Regions from separate parts of the Nonomuraea marmarensis genome, predicted to be linked through region 3. Evidence: predicted binding sites of a transcription regulator. Region 3 holds the regulator's gene; each other region holds the start of a gene.
What was found. The regulator HrcA, encoded in region 3, represses chaperone genes, less so after heat shock. The targets are predictions, from matches to a motif close to TTGGCACTCTCNNNNNGAGAGTGCCAA.
Positions count from the first base shown of each region.

Region 1: groES (co-chaperone GroES) is a predicted target of HrcA. The motif match lies at 3,083-3,109, and genes of this name have one in related genera.
Region 2: groL (chaperonin GroEL) is a predicted target of HrcA. The motif match lies at 3,230-3,256, and genes of this name have one in related genera.

Region 1 is NZ_JBICRM010000019.1:54,121-59,476, forward strand. It holds gene ACFLIM_RS28410 (hypothetical protein) at 1-1,507, opposite strand, end outside; gene ACFLIM_RS28415 (THUMP-like domain-containing protein) at 1,705-2,931, opposite strand; gene groES (co-chaperone GroES) at 3,199-3,510, shown strand; gene groL (chaperonin GroEL) at 3,583-5,202, shown strand; gene ACFLIM_RS28430 (DUF7711 family protein) at 5,309-5,356, shown strand, end outside.
Region 2 is NZ_JBICRM010000021.1:134,589-139,944, reverse strand. It holds gene ACFLIM_RS30610 (alpha,alpha-trehalose-phosphate synthase (UDP-forming)) at 1-215, opposite strand, end outside; gene ACFLIM_RS30605 (RNA polymerase sigma factor) at 247-801, shown strand; SAM riboswitch class I at 881-1,022, shown strand; gene thrC (threonine synthase) at 1,036-2,268, shown strand; gene ACFLIM_RS30595 (MoaD/ThiS family protein) at 2,292-2,567, shown strand; gene ACFLIM_RS30590 (cold-shock protein) at 2,812-3,012, shown strand; gene groL (chaperonin GroEL) at 3,365-4,990, shown strand; gene ACFLIM_RS30580 (YbhB/YbcL family Raf kinase inhibitor-like protein) at 5,117-5,356, opposite strand, start outside.
Region 3 is NZ_JBICRM010000002.1:311,738-317,093, reverse strand. It holds gene ACFLIM_RS04465 (hypothetical protein) at 1-69, shown strand, start outside; gene ACFLIM_RS04460 (16S rRNA (uracil(1498)-N(3))-methyltransferase) at 77-802, opposite strand; gene dnaJ (molecular chaperone DnaJ) at 804-1,943, opposite strand; gene hrcA (heat-inducible transcriptional repressor HrcA) at 1,955-2,968, opposite strand; gene ACFLIM_RS04445 (hypothetical protein) at 3,487-3,984, shown strand; gene ACFLIM_RS04440 (DUF3097 domain-containing protein) at 4,002-4,808, shown strand; gene ACFLIM_RS04435 (DUF4870 domain-containing protein) at 4,805-5,356, shown strand, end outside.

The DNA.
Region 1 (5,356 bases), on a different contig from region 3:
GGCCGTTCATGTGGGTTTCGAGGCCGTTGAAGCGGGTGTCCACGGAGTCGAAGCGGCCGCTCAGGTGCTCCTCGGCCTCGACCAGCCGCTCGTCGATGGCGTCCATCTGGGTGTCGAGCTTGTTGAAGCGGCCCTCGTTGCGGGTGGCGCCCTCGCTGAGGTGCTGGTCGGTGGTCGCCAAGCGCTCGTCGAGCGTGGTGAAGCGGGCATCGACGCGTACGTCGAGCGCGTCGAAGCGGTCGTCGTGGCGCCCGAGGTGGCCGTCCACGGTGCCCAGCCGCTTGTTGACCGCGCCGAGCTGGCTGTCCATGGACGTGAGCCGCTTGTCGACGCCGCCCACCCTGCCGTCGATGCCGTCGAGCCTGGTGTCGATGTCGGCCAGGCACTCGTCGGCGGACTCCAGACGGCTGTCGAAGCCGGTCAGCCTGCTGTCCAGGCCCGTGAGCTTGCCCTCGGCCCGGTCGAGCCGGGCGTCCACGCCGCTGAGCCTGGCCGTCAGGCGCTGCTCGCTCTCGCCGAGTTGCACGGCGAGGTGCTGGTCGGTCTCGTCCAGCCTGGTCGTGAGGCGTTGCTCGACGTCGGCCAGGCGGGCCGCGACCTGATCGTCGGCCTCCTTGAGCCGGGTGACGAGCCGGTCGTCCGCCTCGAGGAGGCTCCTGGCCAGGCGCTGGTCGGTCTCGTCCAGCCGGGCGGTGAGCCCTTTGTCGGTTTCGTGCAGCCGGGCAGTGATTCGCTGGTCAGTCTCTTCCAGGCGTGCGTTGAGGCTCTGGTCGGTCTGCTCCAGCCGTACGGTGAGACCTTGGTCGGTCTCGTCGAGGCGGGCGGTGAGCCGTTGCTCGGCGGCGTCCATCTTGATGGCCACCTGCTCGGCCGTGCCGGCGACGCCCTCCGACACCTCGCTGACCACGATCTCCACGCGGTCGGTGCGGGCGGTCAGCTCCGACATTGACTTGTCGAGCCTGGTGAAGCGGCCGGCGGCGGCCTCCATGCTGGAGTTGAGACTGGCCAGCTTGGTGGCGAAGTCCGACATCCCCCTGGTGATGCCATCAGTGGTGTCGAGTACGGACTGCAGCCGGTTGAGCGCTTCGTCCACGCTCTCGCCCACGGTGCCGAGGTCGGCCCAGAGACTCGGCAACTCGGAGACCGGCGCCACGCGGGCGTCCACGTTGCCCACCCGCTCCCCGACGGCGTCCACATGGTCGCGTACGGCCTCCACGTGCTGTGCCAGCCCCTCCGCCCACATCGGCGGCTTGGCGGTGATGTCGTCCAGCCGCCCGCTGACCGCCTCCAGGGTGCCGCTGAGGCCGCCGAGCTCGCGTTCGCGGACCTCGCGCAGCAGCCACTCCATGCCTTCGAGCCGCTGGCGGATCTCGTCGAGCACGGCTCCCTGCGTGCGCTGCTCGTACACGTGGTCTTGGGCGGCGCGGTTGAGCAGATCTCGCATTCGCTCGGAGACGGCGGTATGGGCGCCTGCCTGAAGAAGGGTGGTGTGGTTGGAATTGTCCACCGAAAGCTCCTTCGCTCGCCGACGGTCTGCCGCGCAGCGGTGGGGTAGGTCCGGTTTGCAGATGAAAGAGCGAGAACGCGGTTAACCGCATTAGGGGGAAGAACTCCCGCCCGCCCACCTTAGCCTCTCGATCAAGGTCCGTCAGGGGTGAATTGAAAGATCGCGCTTAGCCGCTCAATGACCGGTTTCGGTGGCGTTCAGGCTGGTGGGGGCGTGTTGCAGATGAGTACCGATGGTTTATCGATAATCCGGGTCAAGATGATTACTGCAGACTTGTCGCCGTTTAGTCGGAGGTCGGTGCGCAGGCGTTCGATGTCGATGGCGGAGCCGCGCTTCTTGATGGTGACATTACCGATTTGCCGCCTTCGGAGTTCGGCCCGGAGCCTTTTTAGCGAGAACGGCAGGACTTCCGCTATTTCGTATCTCGCGGCCCATGGGGTTTCTATCGGGTCATCGCCGGTGATGTAGGCGATCATCGGGTCGGGCAGGCGGCCGTCGACCATTTCGGCCACCTCGCCGACGAGGTGCGCGCGGATCGCGGCGCCGTCCGGCTCGAAGAGGTAGCGCCCGACGGGGCCGACGGGGGCCTGGGCTCCGGTGGCCGTCAGGGTGTGCCCGCCCGGCAGCAGCGTGGCCCGCCTCCCACCGCCCTCCTGCCCGCCGCTCCGGCCGCCCTCCTGGTCGGCCTTCTGGTCGGTCTTCGGCCAGTTCCAGAGGGTCGCTTCCTTGACCTCGCCCTTGAACGAGACCCATTCGGTCTCGGCGCCTTCGGGGATGAACTCGTACGGGATGCCGGGGGCGACCTTGAGGCACGCCCTGCGGGCCCCGGAGAGCAGGTCCAGCACCACGGGCCACGGCGGTGAGTAGGCCATGGGGTCGAACGTCCTGCCCCTGCTCGTACGCCGGGCCGGGTCGGCGAACAGGACGTCGTACTCTTCGGGCCTGATGCTCGCCGCGTCCCCCACGGTCACCGTGATCCTGGTCCCCAGCCCGAGCGCCTCGGCGTTGGCCCTGGCCACGGCCACGGTCAGTGGGTCGGTGTCCACGGCTGTCACGGTGCAGCCGGCCCGGGCCAGCGCGAGGAAGTCGCCACCGATGCCGCAACAGGCATCCACCACCCTCGGCCCGTCCGCCGGGGACGCGGCGATGATGCGGCGGGCGCGGTGCTCGGCCACCTCGGTCCGGGTGGCCTGCTCCAGGCCGTGCGGCGTGAAGTACATCCGCCCGGCGTCCTCGCCGAACTTGGCCCTGGCCCGTTCCCTGAGCCCGGCCTGGGTGAGGGCGGCGGAGGTGAGCGCGGCGTCGTACGTCTTGCGGAGTTTCGTGGCGGCGGCGACCGGGTCGGCGGCGGTCAGCTCCTGGGCCTCGGCGAGCGCTCGCTGCCCGAGCGGGGTCAGCAGTGCGGTGAAGGCGTCGAGGTCCACATCACACGACGTTATCGCCCTGCGGGAGCGCTCGTACCGACGCGCCATGAGAGGTCAAGTGGTAGGTGTCTAGGGGAAGGTCCCTGGGTCTGATCGCTCTCAGCAGACGCGTTCGTGTTGACTGTCAAGCCCCTCTTGCATATGTTTCCTGTTGGCACTCTCCCCTTGAGAGTGCCAACGTGCGACGAGGCAGGTCTGACACCCGCGACGGCAGGCCCAGCTGGTCGCCTCTTCTAGATCAAACAAATCTGAAGGGGAGGTCCGATCGTGACGACCGCCACCAAGGTTCCCGTTAAGCCGCTCGGCGACCGCATTGTGGTTCAGCCGCTAGAGGCCGAGCAGACCACCGCTTCCGGCCTGGTCATCCCGGACACCGCCAAGGAGAAGCCGCAAGAGGGCAAGGTCCTCGCGGTGGGCCCTGGCAACTGGGACGAGGACGGCGACAAGCGGATTCCGCTCGACGTCTCGGAGGGCGACATCGTCCTCTACAGCAAGTACGGCGGCACCGAGGTCAAGTACGGCGGCGAGGAGTACCTCGTGCTCTCCGCCCGCGATGTTCTCGCGATCATCGAGAAGTAAGCCGGATGTGTCGAGCCCCGGGCGCTTGTGAGGGCGGCCGGGGCTTTCGACGCTAGGAGAGGACATTCAGCAATGGCGAAGATCCTGGAGTTCAACGAGGACGCCCGCCGCGCTCTTGAGCGTGGTGTGAACGCCCTCGCGGACGCCGTGAAGGTTACCCTCGGCCCGCGTGGCCGCAACGTCGTCATCGACAAGAAGTTCGGTGCTCCGACGATCACGAACGATGGTGTGACCATCGCTCGTGAGATCGAGCTGGAGGAGCGCTACGAAAACCTCGGCGCCCAGCTCGCCAAGGAAGTTGCCACCAAGACCAACGACATCGCGGGCGACGGCACCACCACCGCGACCGTCCTGGCCCAGGCCATGGTCCGCGAGGGCCTGCGCAACGTGGCCGCCGGCGCGTCGCCGCTGTCGCTCAAGCGCGGCATCGACAAGGCCGCCAAGGTGATCAGCGACAAGCTGCTCGCCAGCGCCCGCCCGGTCGAGGACAAGAAGGAGATCGCCAACGTCGCGACGATCTCCGCTCAGGACGCGCAGATCGGCGACCTGATCGCCGAGGCGTTCGACAAGGTGGGCAAGGACGGTGTCCTCACCGTCGAAGAGTCCAACGCCATGGGCATGGAGCTCGAGTTCACCGAGGGCATGCAGTTCGACAAGGGCTACCTGTCGGCCTACATGGTGACCGACCCCGAGCGGATGGAGTCCGTCCTCGAGGACGCCTACATCCTGCTCACCCAGAGCAAGATCGCCTCCATCGCGGACTTCCTGCCGCTGCTGGAGCAGATCGCCCAGACGAAGAAGCCGCTGCTCGTGGTCGCCGAGGACGTCGAGGGCGAGGCCCTGGCCGTCCTGGTCACCAACAAGATCCGCGGCACGTTCACCTCCGTGGGCGTCAAAGCCCCCGGCTTCGGCGACCGCCGCAAGGCGATGCTGCAGGACATGGCCATCCTCACCGGCGGCCAGGTCGTCAGCGAGGAGGTCGGCCTCAAGCTCGAGCACGTCGGCCTCGAGGTGCTCGGCCAGGCCCGCCGCGTCGTCGTCACCAAGGACGCCACGACCATTGTCGACGGCGCCGGCGACGCGCAGGCCATCGAGGACCGCGTCAAGGAGATCAAGATTGCCATCGAGCAGTCCGACTCCGACTGGGACCGCGAGAAGCTGCAGGAGCGGCTGGCCAAGCTCGCCGGCGGTGTGTGCGTGCTGCGTGTCGGCGCCGCCACCGAGGTGGAGCTGAAGGAGAAGAAGCACCGCCTGGAGGACGCGATCTCCGCGACGCGCGCCGCCATCGAGGAGGGCATCGTCTCCGGCGGTGGCTCCGCGCTGATCCACGTCTCCAAGGACCTCGACGACCTCGGCCTGACGGGCGACGAGGCCACGGGTGTCGGCGTCGTACGCCGCGCCCTGGTGGAGCCGGCCCGCTGGATCGCCGAGAACGCCGGCCTCGAGGGCTACGTGGTGACGCACAAGATCGCCGAGCTGTCGCCCGGCGAGGGCCTCAACGCGGCCACCGGCGAATACGGCAACCTGATCGACCAGGGTGTCATCGACCCGGTGAAGGTCACGCGGTCGGCCGTGCAGAACGCGGCTTCGATCGCGGGCATGCTGCTCACCACCGAGGTGCTCGTGGTGGACAAGCCCGAGGAGGAGGCCCCGGCCAACGGCCAGGGTCACGGTCACGGCCACGGCCACTGACCGGTCCCCGTCCCTCTCGCCACGGCCCGCACCCCTTCGGAGGGGGTGCGGGCCGTGCGGGTTTTGTGGTGCCGTACCGGAATCGAGTGTGAGGAGGCGGTGGAGGATGCGATACGGGCGGGCGGCGGAGCGGTTGCGGATGCTCGCCGAGGCG
Region 2 (5,356 bases), on a different contig from region 3:
CCGGCGTGGTCGATCCGGCCGCCGGGCACCAGGCGCACGGCGCTGCGGTCGCCGTCGGACAACGCCGCGCACACCCACAGGACGCCGTCTTTCTTGGCCACTCCGGACAGACCGGACACCAGGCCGCCACCTCCCCGCTTCATGGTCAGCTCGCCGTCGTCGGAGACGGTGAAGGAGACGGGCCCTCTGTTGGAGGCCACCAGGACGCTGTTCATCTACGCTCCCTTCGACCATAGGATCCCAGCTATGGCGCTTGATGAGCTAACCGAGGAACTCGCCCGCTCCGCCGCTGTCGGAGATCATCGCGCACTTGGCGAGCTTCTGGCGCGGATCGAGCCCGATGTGATGCGTCACTGCGCCCGGATCCTGCCCTACCGCCAGGACGCGGAGGAGGCCTCGCAGGACACGCTGCTGGCCGTGGCGCGCAACATCGGGCGGTTCGAGGGGCGGGCCAGGTTCAGCACGTGGCTGCACATCGTGACGGCCAACTGCGCGCGGACCACGTACAGGTCGCTCAAGCGCAGGGCGGCCGAGCAGAGCTCGGACGAGCTGCCGATGCAGAAGCCCGACGCGCGGCGGGTCAGCGTGATCGCGGGCTCGCGGCTCGACCTGCTCGACGCGATGGAGGCGCTGGAGGCCGACAAGCCCGATCTGGCGCAGGCGCTGGTGTTGCGCGACATCGTCCAGCTCGACTACAACGAGGTGGCCGAGCAGCTCGGCATCCCGCTCGGCACCGCCAAGTCCCGCATCCACCAGGCGCGGAAATACGTGCAGGGCGTGCTGGGAGACGACTACCGCTGAGACTCGGCGTCTCGTATGCTGAGACGGGTGGCTGTTTCGGCCACTTGGACGGGTAGAGTCCTTTTCAACAACTGAATATTGCTCATCCAGAGGGGCGGAGGGACCGGCCCTGCGAAGCCCCGGCAACCCTCCCGGCTTGTGACTCGCGACCTGGCGAGGCCGACCGGGACAAGGTGCCAATTCCGGTTCGCGGTCAAGGTGGCCGCGGGCGAAGATGAGGGAAGGCCTCGCTTCATGTCGCTCGACTTTGGTCCTGCAGTCGCTCTGTCCTGCCGTGAGTGCGGCACGCGTTACCCCCTGGGTCCCAGCTTCGCCTGTCAGGAGTGTTTCGGGCCGCTGGAGGCGGCCTACTCTTTCGGCGACGTGACCCGGGCGGACATCGAGTCGGGTCCCGCAAACATCTGGCGTTACCGGTCGTTGTTGCCCGTCCCGGCCGACGTCGCCAGTAAGCCCAACATGAACCCGGGCTGGACCAAACTGGTCAAGGCGGGCAATCTCGGGCGGGCGCTCGGCATCAAGTCCCTGTACGTGAAGGACGACTCGGGCAACCCCACTCATTCCTTCAAGGACCGGGTCGTCGCCATGGCGGTGGAGGCGGCGCGTAACTTCGGCTTCCACACCCTTTCCTGCTCCTCCACCGGCAACCTCGCGGGCGCGGTCACGGCCGCGGCGGCGCGGGCGGGGCTGGAGGCGTGCGTGTTCATCCCGGCCAACCTCGAACAGGCCAAGATCGCCATGGCCCGGGTGTTCGGGGGCAAGCTGATCGGCATCGAGGGCACCTATGACGACGTCAACAGGTTCTGCTCCGAGCTGATCGGTGACCCGCTGGGCGACAAGTGGGGTTTCACCAACATCAACCTGCGGCCCTACTACGCCGAGGGCTCCAAGACGCTCGCGTACGAGATCGCCGAGCAACTCGGGTGGCGGCTGCCCGAGCAGATCATCATTCCCATCGCCTCCGGCTCCCAGCTCACGAAGATCGACAAGGGCTTCAAGGAACTGGTGACGCTGGGGCTGGTCGAGGACACGCCGTACAAGATCTTCGGGGCGCAGGCGGCCGGGTGCTCGCCGGTCTCGACCGCCTACAAGGCCGGGCACGACGTCGTCCAGCCGGTCAAGCCCGACACCATCGCCAAGTCGCTGGCCATCGGCAATCCCGCTGATGGGCCGTACGTGCTGGACATCGCCCGGCGGACCGGAGGGGGCGTCGAGGACGTCACCGACGCCGAGATCGTGGCGGCGATCAGGCTGCTGGCGGCCACCGAGGGCGTCTTCGCCGAGACCGCGGGCGGGGTGACCGTGGGCGTGCTCAAGAAGCTCGTCGAGACGGGACAGCTCGACCCCGAGGCCGAGACCGTGGTGCTGAACACCGGCGACGGGCTCAAGACGCTCGACGCGATCAGCGACGGCGCCACGCCCACCGCCGTGATCCGGCCCTCTCTCGACGCGTTCCGCGCGACTGTCTGACAACCAGGAAAGGCGAGTTAAACATGAGCGTTTCTGTGCGGATTCCCACCATTCTGCGCACCTACACCGGCGGTAACGCGGAAGTCAGTGGCGAGGGTGCGACTCTTCGTGACGTGCTTGCCAAGCTCGACTCCGACTACCCGGGGATCGGCGCGAGAATTCTGGATGAATCGGGCAAGATTCGTCGTTTTGTCAACGTTTATGTGGGGGAAGAGGACGTCCGTTTCGCCGACGGGCTCGACACTCCAGCACCTGAAGGCACTCAGATCTCCATCATCCCGGCGGTTGCCGGCGGCTGAGTGCCACCCATCACATCTTGAAGGCGCCCCTTGCGGGCGCCTTCTGCTTTTCCCAGGCAATTCAACGTTGAACGACCTCGGTTGCGAAGAAATACGTAGTTTGCGGATTGACTCTGTTGCCAAACCCCGTGCCACAGGTATGGTCGAGGGCGATCGTCTGGCCTGATTTTCCGTTAAGTCATACGATTACCGGGTCTCGCGGAGGAATGGGCGGGATCTGAGGGCCCAGTAAGAGGAGTCGGAAGTGGCGCAGGGCACCGTCAAGTGGTTCAACGCGGACAAGGGCTACGGCTTCATCGCGGTAGACGGTGGTAAGGATGTATTCGTCCATTACTCAGCGATCATGATGGACGGGTATCGATCTCTCGAACAGGGCCAGCGCGTCGAGTTCGAGATCACGCAGGGCCAGAAGGGGCCGCAGGCGGAGTCCGTCCGCGCGGTCTGAAACACCGCACTGGTATGCACCGGCGGGATCGCACGGCAGCGCAGTCCGTGCGTGCCTGCCACACATCCTTTCGTCGACTTGGGTATGGCGGGCCGCGTCCAGCGGTCCGCCGCGCACCTATGGGGCGGCTCGCCGGACAGACTGACTGACCTGGGCTTGGACACTGGGCAGGGTGGCGTTCGCTTGCACTCGGCAGGGTAGAGTGCTAAACAGTTCGTTGGCACTCTGTGCAGCAGAGTGCCAACACTCGGATCGAGACGATGGGGTCTGCCGAAGGAGAGGCTGACCCATGCCGTCGCGGGCGTCGGCTCGGTCCACGACAAGCCACCCTGTATCTGGGAGGTCTAGCCTTATGGCAGCCAAGATGATCGCGTTTGACGAGGACGCCCGGCGCGGTCTCGAGCGCGGTATGAACCAGCTCGCCGACGCCGTCAAGGTGACCTTGGGTCCCAAGGGGCGCAACGTCGTGCTGGAGAAGAAGTGGGGCGCTCCCACGATCACCAACGACGGTGTGTCCATCGCCAAGGAGATCGAGCTCGAGGACCCCTGGGAGAAGATCGGCGCCGAGCTGGTCAAGGAAGTCGCCAAGAAGACCGACGACGTCGCGGGTGACGGCACCACCACCGCCACCGTGCTCGCCCAGGCGCTGGTGCGCGAGGGCCTGCGCAATGTGGCCGCCGGCGCCAACCCGATGGCTCTGAAGAAGGGCATCGAGGCGGCCGTCGAGCGGGTCAGCGAGGAGCTCTCGAAGCTGGCCAAGGATGTGGAGACCAAGGAGCAGATCGCCTCCACCGCCTCCATCTCCGCCGCCGACCCCGAGATCGGCTCGCTCATCGCCGAGGCGATGGACAAGGTCGGCAAGGAAGGCGTCATCACCGTCGAGGAGAGCAACACCTTCGGCCTCGAGCTCGAGCTCACCGAGGGCATGCGCTTCGACAAGGGCATGACGTCGATGTACTTCGTCACCGACTCCGACCGCATGGAGGCCGTGCTCGAGGACCCGTACATCCTGATCGTCAACAGCAAGGTCTCCGCCAACAAGGACCTGCTGCCGCTGCTCGACAAGGTCGTGCAGTCCGGCAAGCCGCTGCTGATCATCGCTGAGGACGTCGAGGGCGAGGCCCTGGCCACCCTGGTCGTCAACAAGATCCGCGGCCTGTTCCGCTCCGTGGCCGTCAAGGCCCCGGGCTTCGGCGACCGCCGCAAGGCCATGCTCGCCGACATCGCCATCCTGACCGGTGGCCAGGTCGTCGCCGAGGAGGTCGGCCTCAAGCTCGAGACCGCCACTCTCGACCTGCTGGGCCGTGCTCGCAAGATCGTGGTGACCAAGGACGAGACCACGATCGTGGACGGCGCCGGTGACGCCGAGCAGATCTCCGGCCGGGTCAACGAGATCCGCGCCGAGATCGAGCGGACCGACTCCGACTACGACCGCGAGAAGCTCCAGGAGCGGCTCGCCAAGCTGGCTGGCGGCGTGGCCGTCATCAAGGCCGGCGCGGCGACCGAGGTCGAGCTGAAGGAGCGCAAGCACCGCATCGAGGACGCCGTGCGCAACGCGAAGGCGGCCGTCGAGGAGGGCATCGTGCCCGGCGGTGGCGTGGCGCTGCTGCAGGCGGGCGCCAAGGCGTTCGACAAGCTCGAGCTCAATGGCGACGAGGCCACCGGTGCGGCGATCGTGAAGAAGGCGCTCGAGGAGCCGCTGAAGCAGATCGCCGTCAACGCCGGCCTCGAAGGCGGCGTCGTGGTGGAGAAGGTTCGTAACCTCACCCCGGGTGAGGGCCTGAACGCCGCCACCGGCGAATACGTCAACATGTTCGAAGCCGGGATCCTCGACCCGGCCAAGGTGACGCGCTCCGCGCTACAGAACGCCGCCTCCATCGCGGCGCTCTTCCTCACCACCGAGGCCGTCATCGCCGAGAAGCCCGAGAAGAACCCTGCCGCTCCGGCCATGCCGGGCGGCGGCGACATGGACTTCTAGGTCTTTCTCCGCCGTTGACACCAAGGGCGGTCCGGGTTTTCCGGGCCGCCCTTGTTTTCGTTTCCCAGCCGGGTGGGGCGCCCGCGCAGGGCGTGCCCTTTGCCCGCCCTGCGCGTCGCCTGATCGTCAGACGCCGTAGAGGGCGATGATGTGGCCGCGGGCCAGGGTGTTGGCGGTGATGTTGAAGCCGACCACCGCCGGGCTGGCGTCGCTGTCCACGCCCAGTTCGTCGACGCCCAGCGCGTGGACCGTGAAGACGTAGCGGTGCGGAGCGCCGGGCGGTGGAGCCGAGCCGCCGTAGGCCTTGATGCCGTAGTCGTTGCGGGCGTGCGTGGCGCCCTCCGGCAGGCCCTTGAACTCCGGGGC
Region 3 (5,356 bases):
GACGTGACCGACGGGCCCACCGCCAACGGGGCCAGCCCGCTGGTCGACGCCACCCACACGACGCCCTGAAAGGGCGCTACCAGCGTCCGGTACGGGTGAGCAGCACAGAGGCCGCCGCCACCCCCGCCGTGGACGTACGCAGCACTGTGGACCCCAGCAACACGGGCACCGCCTTCGCCGTCCTGAACCTGGCGAGCTCCTCCTCCGAGACGCCCCCCTCCGGCCCCACGACCACCACGATGTCGCCCCCCGGCGGCAGCGGCACGCCGGACAGCGGCTCGGCCGCCTCCTCGTGCAGCACCAGCCCCTGCGCCGCGCCCGCCAGCAGCTCCTCGACCCGCGCGGTGGAGGCGGGCTCGGTCACCTCGGGGAAATGGAACCTGCGGGCCTGCTTACCCGCCTCACGAGCCGTGGACCGCCACCGGCCCAGCGCCTTGGCGACCTTGTCGCCCTTCCACTGCGTGATGCTGCGCGCGGCCGCCCAGGGCACGATCACGTCGACGCCGGCCTCGGTCATCATCTCGACCGCCAGCTCGCCCCTGTCGCCCTTGGGCAACCCCTGGACGACGACCAGCCGCGGCTTGGGCGGCTCGACCGCGTAGCGGCCCAGCACGTCCAGCTTGAGCGCGTCCTTCAGCACCTCGCGTACGACGCATTCGGCGACCGTGCCGGCTCCGTCGGTCAGATCGACCCGCTCGCCGGCCCGCAGGCGGCGTACGGAGGCCGCGTGCCGCCCCTCCGGGCCGTCGAGCGTCAGCTCCGGCCCGGCCAGCTCCTGGGCCAGGAACACCGGTACGGTCACGTCACCTTCCGTTGAAGGCGTCACGCAGGCGGGAGAAAAAACCCTGTTGCCCCGGTGCGAACTTGCCGGGCGGGCGCTCCTCACCCCGCTGCTTCGACAACTCGCGCAGCAGCTCCTCCTGCGCTGCGTCGAGGCGGGTCGGGGTCTCGACGTTGACGTGGATCAGCAGGTCGCCCCTGCCGGACTCGTTGAGCCGCTGCACGCCTCGCCCGTACATGGTGATGACCTGGCCGGACTGGGTGCCGGGGCGGACGTCGACCTCCTCGGTGCCGTCGAGCGTCTCCACCGCCAGGATGGTGCCGAGCGCGGCGGCCGTCATCGGGAGCTGGACGGTGCAGTGGAGGTCGTCGCCGCGCCGTTCGAAGATCTCGTGGGGCCGCTCGACGATCTCCAGGAAGAGGTCTCCGGGCGGGCCGCCGCCGGGGCCGACCTCGCCCTCGCCGGCGAGCTGGATGTGGGTGCCGTCCTCGACGCCCGCGGGGATGCGGACCTTGATCGTACGGCGGGTCCGCACGCGGCCGTCGCCGGAGCACTCCTGGCACGGGTGGCGGATGATGCTGCCGAACCCGCCGCACTGCGGGCATGGCCGCGAGGTCATGACCTGGCCCAGGAACGAGCGGGTGACCTGGGAGATCTCGCCACGCCCGTTGCACATGTCACACGTGTCGGGATGCGTGCCCGGCGCGGCGCCCGCCCCGTGGCAGACCTCGCAGAGCACGGCCGTGTCGACGACCAGCTCGCGGGTGGTGCCGAACGCCGTCTCGCGCAGGTCGAGCTCGACCCGGATGGTGGCGTTCCGGCCCCTGCGGGCACGCGTGCGCGGCCCCCGGGTGCCGGCCGCCGTGCCGAAGAAGGCGTCCATGATGTCGCTGAACGGGAAGCCCGCGCCGAATCCGCCCGCGCCCGCCGCCGCTCCGGCGCCGCCGAAGGGGTCGCCGCCCAGGTCGTACATCTGGCGCTTGTTCGGGTCGGACAGCACCTCGTAGGCCTGCGTGATCTCTTTGAACCGATCCTGGGTCTCAGGATCGGGGTTCACGTCGGGGTGCAGCTCGCGGGCGAGTCGGCGGTAGGCCTTCTTGATCTCGTCCTGACTGGCGTCACGGCGCACCCCGAGGGTGGCGTAGTAGTCGCTGTTTGCCACTTATCGACCTCTTAAGATGCAGCCAGGATCTGGCTGACGTATCGTGCCACCGCGCGTACGGCGCCCATCGTCACGGGATAGTCCATCCTGGTGGGACCCAGCACGCCCAGCCGGGCCAGTTGGTTGTCGCCAGAACCGTATCCGGTCGCGACGATGGATGTGCCCCGCAGGTAGGGGTTTTCCGAGCCGATGCGCACGGTGAGCGCGGACGGGGTGTCTGTGGAAGTCTCGCCGAGCAGCCGCATGAGGACGACCTGCTCCTCCAGCGCCTCGAGCACGTCGCGCAGGCCGGTGGAGAAGTCGGCGCCCGCGAGGTTGGCCGCGCCGGCGAAGACGATCTTCTCGTCGTGCCGCTCCACCAGCGTCTCGAGCAGCACCGACAGGATCGTGGCCACCACGGGCCGGTCTTCCAGGGGCAGTCGCTCCGGCAGGTCGGCGACCAGCTCGGGCACGTTGCCCAGGCCGCAACCGTCGAGGCAGGCGTTGAGCACCGCGCGCAGGTGGGCGATGCGGGTGTCCTCCACCACCTCGGGCAGCTCGATCACGCGCTGCTCGACGCGGCCGGTGTTGGTGATCAGCACGAGCATGACCCGGCGGTCGTTGAGCGGCACCAGCTCGACGTGCCTGACCGTCGAACGCGTCAGCGTCGGGTATTGCACGACCGCCACCTGCCTGGTCAGCTGCGCGAGCAGCCGGACCGTGCGGGTCACCACGTCATCGAGGTCGACCGCGCCGGCCAGGAACGTCTCGATCGCCCTGCGCTCGGCCCCCGACAGCGGCTTGACCTGCGAGAGCCGGTCGACGAACAGGCGATAGCCCTTGTCCGTCGGCACGCGGCCCGCGCTGGTGTGCGGCTGCGTGATGTAGCCCTCCTCCTCAAGCGCGGCCATGTCGTTTCTGACCGTGGCCGGGGAGACCTTGAGGTTGTGACGCTCGGCGAGCGCCTTGGAGCCCACCGGTTCGTTGGTGGACACGTAGTCTTCGACGATGGCGCGGAGCACCGCCAGCTTCCGATCGTCGAGCACGTGCTCACCTCCTGCCTCTGTCCCTACTGGGAAACGAGTCGTCTAGCACTCTGTGTTCCCGAGTGCCAAGTGTACGGCTCTCGCCCACAAGGTGCGATAACACCGGGTGCCATCCTGTTGCTAGCGTCTTACAAGCGACAGGCCTCACACTTGCGCACATGACCGACGATTCCCAGCCCCCGTCGTACGGCCCGCCGCCAGGGCAGGGTCCTTACCACGGTCAACCACAACCTCCCCAGCAACAATCTCCCCAGCCCGGGTACGGCCCGCAACCAGGCTCGCAGCCTGGATACGGCCCTCAGCCTGGCTCACAGCCCGGCTACGGCCCTCAGTCCGGTTATGGCCCTCAGTCCGGTTATGGCCCGCCACCGCAGTACGGGCCCCAGTACGGACCTCAGTACGGCCCGCCGCCTCAGTACGGACAATACGGCCAGCCACCCCAGTTCCCTCCACGAATCGACTCGAAAGCCATCAAACCGCGCCTCTGGTGGATCGCCCTCGTCTGGGGCATCGCCATCGTGTGCGCGGTCGCCGGTGTGGTCATCTTCGCCACCGGCCTGGTGAGCACCGTGTCCGAGCTGGCGCCGACCAGGACGTTCGCGTCGGGCGAAAGCGTCACGGTGCCCATCGACCCGGCGAACAAGCCGGCGATCTACATCGCCAGCGACACGGCCGTCAACTACGAGTGCGCAATCTCCGGCGGCCCCGGCCAGGCCAGGCTCGCCAAGACCACCGGCACTCAGACGGTAACGGACGGCAACGCCGTATGGGAGCAGATCCTCGTGATCAACGCGCCCGGCAAGGGCGACTACCAGCTGACCTGCACCAACCAGGAGCAGGCCACCGTACGTTACGGCGTCGGCCGCGAGCTGACCTCCGCCGCGGGCGGGATCGCCGGCGGGGTGGCCGCGCTGTTCCTGATTCCCGGCGCCGGGCTGCTCATCGCGATCGCCGGCACCGTCGTGGTCCTGGTACGCAGGAGCGGCTCCCGCAAGCGCCTTGCGGTCAGCGGGTGATTTGCTACGGTCCCCGTGTGTACGAGGGCGATGTACTTGCGGGAAATTGGCGGCGGCCGGGCAAGGGCAAGATCCCCAAAGTGCCCGCCGAGCCGGACCTCGTCGTCGAGGACGCCGACAGCGGCTTCTGCGGCGCGGTGGTGGCCTGCGACAAGGAGGCCGTCACGCTGGAGGACCGGTTCGGCAGGCGCCGCCTGTTCCCGCTCGCGCCGGCCGCGTTCCTGCTGGAGGGCAAGCCCGTGACCCTGGTACGCCCCTCGGGGGCTCCCGCGGGACCCCGGCGCAGCGCGTCGGGTTCGATCGCCGTGGAGGGCCTGCGAGCGAGAGTGGCCAGGGAGAGCCGGATCTACGTGGAGGGCGTGCACGACGCCGCCCTCGTGGAAAAGATCTGGGGCCATGACCTGCGGGTCGAGGGGGTCGTGGTCGAATATCTGGAGGGCGTGGACGATCTGCCCGCCATCGTGACGGAGTTCGCCCCCGAGCCGGGGCGCCGGCTGGGTGTGCTGGTCGACCATCTCGTGCTCGGTTCCAAGGAGAGCAGGATCGCCGCCGAGATCACCTCGCCGGACGTGCTCGTCGGCGGGCATCCGTACATCGACATCTGGCAGGCCGTCAAACCTTCCGTGCTGCGTATCCCCGGCTGGCCCGACGTGCCGCGCGGGGTGCCGTGGAAGGAGGGCGTGATCGCCGCCCTGGGCTGGCGCATGGAGCCCGCGGACGCCTGGCGGCGGATCCTCGGCGCCGTCTCGACCTACACAGACCTGGAGCCGGAGCTGCTCGGCCGGGTCGAGGAACTGATCGACTTCGTTACGGAGGCACCATGAGTCAGGACCAGCCCCAGCCACCGCCCGAGGACGACGACCGCACGCGATTCGTGTCCCCTTCGGACGTCCCACCGCCCGACGACGACCGCACACGCCGCGTCTCCCCTTCGGACATCCCCCCGAGTCAGGACTCCGGCCCTCAGCCGGGTTACGGGCAGCAACCCACCTCCGGGCCCGGCTACGGCCAGCAGCCCGGATCGCAGCCGGGCTACGGTCAACAGCCCGGCTCCCAGCCCGGCTATGGGCAGCAACCACCCAGTTACGATCAGCCCGGATACGGCCAGCCTGGATACGGCCAGCCGCCCGCGTACGGTCAGTCACAGCCCGGCTATGGACCGCCACCGCCCGGCTACGGCCCCCCGCCGCAACAGCCCGGCTACGGCTACGCCGCGGCCCCAGGCGAGCCGTACGTCCCCGGCCGCTTCGGCCCCCGCCCCGGCACCGACGACACCACGCTCGCCATGTTGTCGCACCTCCTGGGCCTGCTGGTCTCCTGGCTCGGCCCGCTGATCATCTACCTGATGAAGAAGGACGAGTCCCCCTACGTC